2 regions of the Planococcus sp. APC 3906 genome follow, and region 2 is predicted to be linked to the other one. Evidence: riboswitches for the same ligand, from Rfam matches in the RefSeq annotation. Region 2 holds a riboswitch; the other holds the start of a gene.
The links. Region 2 has a riboswitch for FMN ahead of QMA09_RS09450 (ECF transporter S component). Riboswitches for the same ligand answer to the same signal wherever they lie in the genome.
Positions count from the first base shown of each region.

Region 1: another riboswitch for FMN. It lies ahead of ribE (riboflavin synthase); the one in region 2 lies ahead of QMA09_RS09450 (ECF transporter S component).

Region 1 covers NZ_JASDCW010000001.1:62,129-67,267, forward strand. Annotated here, with positions in the region: gene QMA09_RS00325 (metallophosphoesterase) at 1-465, shown strand, start outside; gene QMA09_RS00330 (NUDIX hydrolase) at 478-954, shown strand; gene QMA09_RS00335 (GNAT family N-acetyltransferase) at 979-1,476, shown strand; gene QMA09_RS00340 (CHY zinc finger protein) at 1,507-1,830, opposite strand; FMN riboswitch at 1,917-2,089, shown strand; gene ribE (riboflavin synthase) at 2,329-2,958, shown strand; gene QMA09_RS00350 (bifunctional 3,4-dihydroxy-2-butanone-4-phosphate synthase/GTP cyclohydrolase II) at 2,972-4,165, shown strand; gene ribH (6,7-dimethyl-8-ribityllumazine synthase) at 4,179-4,643, shown strand; gene QMA09_RS00360 (histidine phosphatase family protein) at 4,869-5,139, shown strand, end outside.
Region 2 covers NZ_JASDCW010000013.1:72,466-77,604, reverse strand. Annotated here, with positions in the region: gene QMA09_RS09465 (RecQ family ATP-dependent DNA helicase) at 1-506, opposite strand, end outside; gene QMA09_RS09460 (YpbB family protein) at 503-1,528, opposite strand; gene QMA09_RS09455 (ferredoxin) at 1,636-1,887, shown strand; gene QMA09_RS09450 (ECF transporter S component) at 2,425-3,009, opposite strand; FMN riboswitch at 3,155-3,287, opposite strand; gene QMA09_RS09445 (GerMN domain-containing protein) at 3,470-4,705, opposite strand; gene sigX (RNA polymerase sigma factor SigX) at 4,695-5,139, opposite strand, start outside.

The DNA of each region.
Region 1 (5,139 bases), on a different contig from region 2:
GACGAAATTACAGCGGCGCTGGAAGAGCGCGGTGTTACTGTATTGATGAACGACAAGGTGCAATGGGAAGAAGGCGGGGAAACGGTGCAGATTGCCGGCATCAACGACCCGTTGTTCAATGTCGATTTGACGGAAGAGGACTTTACGAGAGATGCATTAGCCGAAACGGCATTGACGGACGACTTCACATTGCTATTGGCGCACCGGCCGGAAATGTTCAGTATTTACGTGGAACAGGGCATTGATTTGGTATTCGCCGGCCATGCCCATGGCGGACAGGTACGCATACCGGGTCTTGGCGGTTTGATCGCGCCTGGGCAAGGATGGTTTCCAACGATGACCGAAGGGATTTTCCGTAAAGACAGCACACAGCTTGTTTTAAGCCGCGGCCTTGGGAATAGCGGATTTCCGGTCAGGGTTTTCAATCTGCCGGAAGTTGTAGCGGTGACGCTGGAAAAAGAATGAGGAGGTACCCATTTGGATACATCGTTTAAAATGGAGACACAGGTTTTCAATTACCGTGTGGCCGCAGTGTGGATCGAGAATGGCCACGTTTTGCTGCACAAGCAGACAAAAGAGTCCTATTGGGCGCTGCCCGGCGGACGGGCGGAAATGCTGGAGGACTCGAAAAGCTGCCTGGTGAGGGAAATGGCTGAAGAGCTGGATACAGCGGTGTCTGCCAGCCGGCTGTTGTGGGTGGCAGAAAACTTTTTCACCTACAATGCGAAGCAGTATCATGAACTCGGTTTTTATTACGAAGTGGAGCCAGTGGAAGGCGCCAGCCATTTCCGTGAAGGCCCTTTTTTCGGACCTGAAGGCGAACGCCTGACCTATCAATGGATGCCGCTTAGTGAAATCGGCCAAGTCGAGCTTTATCCGGAATTTCTGCGTTCCGGCTTAAAAGAGCTCCCTGACAGTATCGAACATGTCATCATTGCAGAAGATGCGCTTTAATAGACCATTCAGGAGGCGTTTACGGTGATCAGGAAAAAAGAAGTCACATTGCATTGCTATACGCCGAAAGTGGACGTTCAATACGACCTGCCTTCGGAGCAGCGGGAATTTACCGGTTTGCCGCAGGATATCATCCGGCGGGATGCGGAAAATCCGCTGAAGCATTTCATCGTTATCAAAGCACGCGGCCAAGTGGCAGGTTTTTTTGAACTCGATGAATCGGATGACCGCAAAGCCTATTCCGATAACCCGCATACCTTGCTTCTGAGGGGCTACTCCGTGGATCCGGCTTTCCAAGGGCAGGGCATCGCGACAGGTTCGATTTATGCACTGCCTGATTTTATCCGCCAAGAGTTCCCCGAGGCTGACGAAGTGGTGCTTGGCGTCAATGCACGCAACACGCCGGCTCAGCGCATTTACCAACGGGCCGGATTTGAAGATACCGGGAGGCGCCTGATGCGTTCCAAAGGCGAACAAATCGTCATGTCTTTACGAGTGAAAGCTGCTGAAAAGAGCGGCTGACGCTCTTTTTTTTTGCCTTCAAAGCGGCGCTCAGGCAAAATAAAGATGCTTATGGAGGCTGCAGCCGGGGTTGAAGCGGCTGTTGCATGACGGGCATACCGACGCACATTCGAGGTATTCCTGGATGGCCAATTGATGGCCGCAGGATCCGCAAAGCACGGCTTTTTCATCGAACCGCTCCTTCGGCCAAACCGCGGCTTTTCCGCAGCCGGTCGCTTCGTGGCATTCGAAGCATGCGTAATACAATCCGCAGCAATAAAATTTGATAGCGATCCGATCAATTTCCGAATGCCAATGAACGCATCTTGTTTCTTCATCGACTTGAAGCCCTAAGACCTTTTGTGTATGCGGCATCATTTCTCCCCCTGTCTTCCGCAAAATCAGAAATCTGCGAAGTTTTCTCTTTTTTATGCTACTATGAAATGGACAATTAATCGAATCGAATTCTTCGGGGCAAGGTGAAATTCCTTACCGGCGGTGAGCAGAGAACTGTAAGTCCGTGACCCGATCTTGAAAAGATGTCCAGCCAGAAAGCGGCTGGGTGTTTTTCAAGGCGGTGGAGCTGGTGAAAATCCGGCACCGACAGTGAAAGTCTGGATGGGAGAAGAATTCGAGCGCTTATTTTGTCGTACCCTTTTTTTAGCTCTTTAACGGCACGGCTCCGTTTCTGACAACGAAATAGAGTTTATTCGGCGTGCCTTTGATGCGGCTTGCAAATCCCCTATAGAAATTCCTTTCCTTGCCACCCGACTGCCCCTTGGTGGAAAGAATCCTTTTAGCAGTACCTAATTTAATGCGGTCATTGGACCGCAGCATCGGAGCTTCATGGCTTTTACAAAGGAGCGTGATTCAATGTTCACCGGAATTGTGGAAGAAGTGGGCCGCGTAGCATCTGTGCGGTCAAAGCCCCAGGCAATGGAGCTGACCATTTCGTGTTCGCTTGTTTTAGAAGACGCCAAACGTGGAGACAGCATCTCCATCAATGGCGTCTGTTTGACTGTGTCTTCATTGGCGCAAAGCACTTTTACGGTCGACGTCATCCCGGAAACGGTCAAGTCCTCTACAATGCACGGGCTGAAAAGCGGTTCAAAGGTCAACCTTGAGCGTGCAATGCCTGCAAATGGCAGATTCGGCGGCCATTTTGTCAGCGGCCATATTGACGGCGTGGGTGTCATCCGTTCGGTCAAAAAAGAGGCGAATGCGGTGACGAAGTCGATCGAAGTCAAACCCGAACTCATGAAGTACATGATGATGAAAGGTTCGATTGCGGTCGACGGCACATCGCTGACGATTTTCGGCCTCGGCCATAACACCGTAACAATTTCACTGATTCCCACCACACAGGAAGATTCGCTGCTGGGTGCTAAAGGAATCGGCGAATCCGTCAACATCGAATGCGATATGCTGGCGAAGTACACAGAACGCATCCAGACGGCAGAACCGAAAATCAGCCGCAGCTGGCTTGCGGAAAACGGATTTTAATGGAGGCGGAAAAATGTTCTATACAGTTGAAGAAGCTGTCCATGATTTGAAAAACGGCAAAGCGATCATCGTCATTGATGATGAAAACAGGGAAAATGAAGGCGATTTTATCGCCTTGGCGGAATTCGCTACACCGGAAATCGTCAATTTGATGGCGACGGAAGGCCGCGGCTTGATCTGCGTCCCTGTGGAGGAAACAATTGCCAAACGCTTGAAGATCGGTTTGATGACCGACAACAACACGGATGAGTACGGCACCGCCTTCACCATCAGCATCGACCACCGCGAAACAACGACAGGCATCAGCGCTTTTGAACGGTCGCATACGATCATGGGTCTGCTTGATCCGGCTGCAAAGCCATCTGACTTCAAGCGCCCCGGCCATATTTTTCCGCTGATTGCAAAAAAAGGCGGCGTACTGCGCCGGGCTGGGCATACGGAAGCGGCTGTGGACCTGGCGAAATTGGCAGGCTCTACACCGGCTGGCGTCATTTGCGAAATTATGAATGCTGACGGCACAATGGCGCGCGTCGATGATTTGCAGGAAGTCGCAAAACGCCTCGGCATGGGCATTTTGACCATCCAGGATTTGATCGCCTATAAGCGCAAAAACGAAAAATTGATCAAACGCGAAGTGGAAGTTCAATTGCCTACGGATTACGGTGATTTCCGCGCTGTCGGCTATACCGAAGTGCTCACCGGACAAGACCACGTGGCATTGGTGAAAGGGGAAATCGATCCTGACACCCCGGTGCTCGTGCGCGTCCATTCGGAATGCCTGACGGGAGACGTCTTCGGTTCGCATAAATGCGATTGCGGCACGCAGCTGCATGCCGCCCTTAAACAGATCAACGATGCCGGAGCCGGAGTTTTGCTGTATATGAGGCAGGAAGGGCGCGGCATCGGCCTGATCAATAAACTGAAAGCTTACGAATTGCAGGAACAGGGCTATGACACGGTGGAAGCCAACGAAAAACTCGGCTTTGCCGACGATTTGCGCGATTACGGAATCGGTGCGCAAATCCTGCGGGACCTTGGCGTCCAGAAGATGAAATTGCTGACCAACAACCCGCGGAAAATTGCGGGCATCGGCGGCTACGGACTCGAAGTGGTCGAGCGGCTGCAGATTGAAATGCCGACCAACAAGGACAATGAAGCATACATGAAAACAAAAAAATCGAAACTCGGCCACTTGCTGAATTTCTAAAGGAGAAATGGACATGGCAAATCATTTTGAAGGTTATTTAAATGGAGAAGGGCTGCGCATCGGCATTGTGGTCGGGCGCTTCAATGAATTCATCACCAGCAAATTACTGAGCGGAGCGGAAGATGCTTTGAAGCGGCACGGCGTGAAAGCGGAAGATGTCGGAATTGCATGGGTGCCGGGCGCATTCGAAATTCCGTTGGTTGCTAAAAAAATGGCGGTCAGCGGCAACTATGACGCAGTCATCACACTCGGCACCGTTATCCGAGGGGCGACACCGCATTTCGATTACGTCTGCAGCGAAGTCGCAAAAGGCGTATCGCGGGCTAGCGACCAATCGGATATTCCGGTCATATTTGGCGTCTTGACAACAGATTCGATCGAACAGGCGATTGAGCGTGCAGGGACGAAAGCTGGCAATAAAGGCTGGGAGTCTGCTGCTGGAGCCATTGAAATGGCGAATTTGATGAAAAAACTATAATCGTTTACTCCAGGCTAATTGCCTGGAGTTTTTTTGCTTAAAAATCGGATAAAAAGGGAATAACATAAGAACCAAGATATGAGCGGAAACTGGTATCCATACCTTCCATCGCTTTTGCGAATAATGGCGGTTCAACCGGAAGGCGAAAAAAAGACGAATCTCCCAAAAAGCCTTATAATGGAATGAATATGGCAGAATTTGTGAAGGCGTTAAGGGGGAGTTTAGATGAAGGGTTCGGAGAAAACGTTTTACCTGGTTCGGCATTGCCAGGCGGAAGGACAGCATCCGCAGGCAGAATTGACGGTGGAAGGGCGTGCGCAGGCAGACAGGCTTGCCCGTTTTTTTGCTCAAGTGGAAATTTCTTATATCGTTTCGAGCCCTTATGTGCGGGCCATCGAATCAATTGAACCAACTTTAAAACAGAAGGGGCTTGCGTTGAATACCGACATCCGCCTTTCGGAGCGTGTATTGGGCCTCGGCAATCTGCCTGACTGGC
Region 2 (5,139 bases):
AAAGCCAGCACTTGGGGATTTCCTAATACCGGCAGGATTTCAGCTATGCGCAGGTAATCCGGCCGGAAGTCGAAGCCCCATTGCGAGATGCAATGGGCTTCATCTGCGACCAGCAGTGAAATTCGGATGCGCTGCAATTGATTTTTCACAAAAGGCTGAACGAGCATTTCAGGAGAAATAAAGATGAAACGATAGCTTGCTAAATTGTCCCATATCTTCTCCCTTTCGCCCGGCTTTACAAACGAATTGATGGCAACAACTGATTTTTCACCCATCTTTTTTAATTGGGCAACCTGATCTTGCATCAGCGACAGCAGCGGCGATACGATCAATACACTGCCCGGCAGCCGATGTGCAGGAAGCTGATAGCACATCGATTTCCCCATTCCCGTCGGCAACAAAGCAATTACATCGCCGCCTTCAAGAATTTGGCTGATCACTTCACGCTGCCCCGGACGGAACGATGTAAAGCCATATGTATTGAAAAGCAGTTCCTCTAGTTTCATGAAATGTCCTCCTTCACAGCAAGCGCTAAGCGGATCTGGAAATAACTCGCTTGCGGCAGCATCTCCTTAATATCCCGCAGGCGTTTGGTATTGCGCTGTGCGCTTATTTTCGTGATGCTGCGAAATAGATCCTGCGGAATGAAAACGGTATAGTCGAAAGCCGGATCGTTCATGGCCAATTCCACGAAATGGTCTTCAATCGTGCTCGTTTTCAATTGCCGGACAGCCGCAATTTCATCAAGGGATAATCCCTGCTTAAATAATTTATCGGTGCGTTCTGCCGATTCAGTTAGTGATGACCGCTGGACGACTCCGTTCAATAGCGGCGAAAAAACCGGAAAATCGCCGCCTTCCAAAACTTCAAGCCAGGCGTGCAGAGTTTCGATGACCGCCAGCTGGACGTCCAAAATATGCAGCCCTTTTCCAGCAGCTATCTGCTCCCACGTCAAACCGCTTAAGCGAAGTCCCGTCAGCCGCTGCATCAACATCATTTTGTTTTCTTCAGCTACATTTGCTGCTCCGAGGCTATCGTGCAGTTCTTTTCTAAAGCGGCCGGCAATTCCAGAATCCCGAAAATTGATGCGAACCAAGTATTCTTTCACCCACGCCTGCAGATCGACTGCATTATGCACCGGGTCGAAGCTGTATACGCTCTGGCTCGTATGCGACAAAGTTTGGACAATTAATGACAGGCGATTCAAAAAGAGGATTTCATTGCCGCGGTATTTCCAGCCGTTGAGTTTGCTTGGTGGAATCTTCATACCCAAAGCAGCTTCGGACAAATCGATGACCTGCTCATTGGGGCGCAGCAGATTGCGAGCAAAAAGGCTTTGTATCACCTCATCATATGCATTCTTATCCAACTTCGGCATCACTGCGAAATAAGGGTGAAGCCGATAATAGCCGATGTCCTGAATCGTCTGTCCGGACTTCTTGCCTTTGATCATATGGAAGGGCGAAGACACGGTTCTTTCAAGATTTACGGCTTTCATAATTGAAATGACAAGTTCTTCAAAAAGCAAGTGGCGCCCTCCTGACGGTTTTTTGTTGAAAAACTGAACAAACACCTTTAGAATGAATACGGTAGTAAAAATGAACTTGTTCGGAGATAAAGGAGAGGGAAACTAATATGGCTAAGTATACCATTGTCGATAAGGATACTTGTATCGCTTGCGGCGCTTGCGGAGCAGCTGCACCTGATGTTTATGATTATGACGACGAAGGAATCGCGTTTGTTATTCTAGATGATAACATGGGGACTTCCGCAGTTCCAGACGAATTGGAAGAAGACATGGAAGATGCGTTCGAAGGCTGCCCAACTGATTCTATTAAAGTATCAGATGCACCATTCGACGGAGATGCCCTTAAATACGAAGATTGATTTGATCTGCAACAGACAGCGCCGAAGCTTAAAAGCTCCGGCGCTTTTTTATATATTGGAAAATGTAGACGATATTACGCAAAACAGCCCGCTAAAACATATGCTCCTGCATAGCTGCGCTGCTTCGTCGCAAAGATATGCCCTAACTACTTTCGGCCATATCTTTCCTGCGGGCTTGCGCCGAACTAACTCGTGCTAAAGCCCGAGTGGATTTCGGCACTTCATCGCTTCACTGCTCCCTTGGGAGTCGGACTGTTTTGCTCCATATCTGATTATCAGCAAGAATATGCAGGTTTTTAATTTTTCAGCCACTTAAATAAAAGAAATAATTCGCTATTAAGAAATACCTTTGAATGAAGCGGAAGGCGGCGACTCCTGCGGGATCAGTGGGTCAATGGAGACCCCGGAAGCCCGCGCAAAGCGGGCTGAGGAGGCTTCATGCCCACCCCGCGGAAAGCGTCCGCCTAGAGCGAAATGAAAAGCTTATTACATACAAAAAGGCACCGAAGCAGCAATCGCTCGGTGCCTTTGTTCTATTTATTGTGGCAGGTAATAGCGCCGCTGTTTTTCGATCCATGTGTGCATGCTGCTGAACATGAGCAGGACAACCGCAGTCAAGGCCAAGCCTTTGATCAGGTTGAACGGCAGAATCCCAAGAACAATCGTGCCGAAAAGCGCGTTGCCTGTTTGTGCAGGCATGTTCAGGAAGTACGTGTACATTGGCAAGAACACCAAGTAGTTCAGCAAGCTCATGCCGATTGCCATTGATAGCGTACCAGCAGCAAGGCCAAATACCATGCCTTTTTTAGATGAGAATTTACGGTAGATGACATATACCGGCAGGATGAACAAAATGCTTGTCGCAAAGTTCGCCATATGCCCTACAGGCACTCCGGTCGGGCTTCCAGCAAATAACCAATCCAGCACGTTTTTGAAAAACGCGACGAGGATTCCGGCCACTGGCCCCATTGTGATTGCGGCGATCAAAGCCGGCACATCACTAAAATCAACTTTTAAAAATGCAGGTAAAGCTGGCAGCGGGAAGTTGAACAGCATTAAAATAAATGAAATGCTGCTCAACATTCCGATTGCAACCATCGATTGCAATTTTTTGTTCTTCATATTCCTCTCTCCTTGTCGTGATTCACCAGAAGAAAGGCTTGGACAATGCAGCCGTACAATAAAACCCTTAAGCAACGAGCGCTTAAGGGAGAAAAAGGCACATTTAATAAACGTATCGCCCAGTTATAGGCGGCACTGTCCGCACCTTCACCTTCTCCCATCCAGACTATACTGTCGGCTTTGGAATCTCACCAAATCCTGCTTTTTACGGCTCGCGGGCTTATGAACAATGTTCAATTACCGCCGGTAGGGACTTTCACCCTGCCCCGAAGATGAATCGATATTTTATTTTACATCCTAATTCTAGTGTAAAGAAGCTGTAATGTAAACAAGAATGCTCAATAATTTGCCTGCACGCCCACTATTTGGACGTTTGAGGGGCATTTGCTTTAATTGAAAATGCGAAAAGCCATCGTCCGGGCAATCCGGACAATGGCTTTGGCTGATTAAAAGGAAGAATTCACTTCACTTTCCACGCTGCCCCGTTTGGAGCAACCGGTTCCGGAAGCGGGCGGCTCAGGTCCAAACCGCTCCATTCCTGTTGTTTGGTGTTTTCAAGCTGAACGGTTTTGTCGAACGCTTTCGCTGTCAGCGCCAAGCTTTCAAGCATGCGCGCCCCCTCTGCCTCTTCGAGCGACCCGAAATCGAATTCCGCTGTGAATTCAATGGTAACAGACATGTCCGTCTCGGTTACCGTATAGTCAATGGTTTCAGGAATTGTATTCTGGTGCAAATCTGACGGTGAAAATTTCAGGGCTTCCACCGCTTCTTTTGCAGTAGCGTGCGGCATATTATAGCCTGGCACCAAATATGTTTCGCCTCCATCAGTGGTGTGGGCATAATAGGCGACGTTTTCAACCGCTGGTTTTACAGGTTCCATCGGTCCGATCTGGTCGAAATTCGCCGGAGTGCCATCTTCATTTTGAATGAGGATTTCATCGGCATCCGTGAACGTTTCCTGCAGCGACGCTATATAAACTTCATAGCTTGCAGATGCTAAATCGTATTGGTGGTCTGCAGGCAATAAATGCTTGACCGTGCGGCCTTCCATCGATAATTGCCCAAGGTAAGGGTGGTATTCATTGAAACCGATAGCCTTTTCATCAATCTGGCTGGCGTATTTATTGTAAAGCTCCACGGAATTTGGCGCTGTATTGCCGAAATCACTGGCGATTTGGGCATCGGGTATCAAAAAGCCGACTGGAATGACCATCGCGTTTTCAGTCAGGCCAATGGTGAACAGTGTAAATCCTTCCAGCTCTTCTTCATAAACGGCAGTTCGCGCCGATTGCGGATTGTCATCTTGATACGTCGTAGCCGACTCTTCTGATGCGGCAGGTTCTTGTCCATCACTGCCCGAGCTGCCGCTTGACTCTTCTTTTGCCGAATCCGCCGACTCCGCTTCTTGGGTCGAAGCTTCCTGTGCTTCGTCAGCAGTGCTTTCTGCATTTTGCTCGTTCAGCGTGAACGCGCTGTCGATGCCATTCTGATTTAGAATGGATGCGACCAAAAATCCGATTGTGATGAAAGCAAGGGCGGCAACAAGCAACGGCAGCCAACGTTTCGGCTGTTTTTTCACCGCCGCTTTCTTATCCAGACGGCTATAGACTTCTTCTTTCGTCCGGTCATCCCGGATTGTGGGGAAATCCCGCAACAAATTTTCGATGTGGTCATCGTCCCATCTGTTATTCGGCATTCATTGCTCCCCCTTCCTTTGCGCTTATTTTTTCACGCAACGATTTAATGGCGCGATGTTGAGTGGTTTTGACTTTGCCTTCTGTCCACCCGAGCACATCTGCCGTTTCAGCAATCGATAAATCTTGGAAAAACCGCATGATGATGACCATTTTCTGATCACCCGTGCACTCATCAAGCATTGTATAAAGAAGGATTTTGTCCTCGTTCAGTTCAGCTACTTCTTCAGGAATACGTTCTTTTGAAACCAGCTGCTGCGTTTCCCAATCGAAAAAATCCGTCGAATGCTTTTTCCTGACCGCCGTTTTTCGGAAATGGTCGATCGCCACGTTTTTGGCAATGGAAAAAAGCCAGGTCTTTTCAGAGCTCTTGCCCTCAAAGCGGTCATAAGCCCGGAACACCCGAATGTATACCTCGTGCATCAAATCTTCGGAT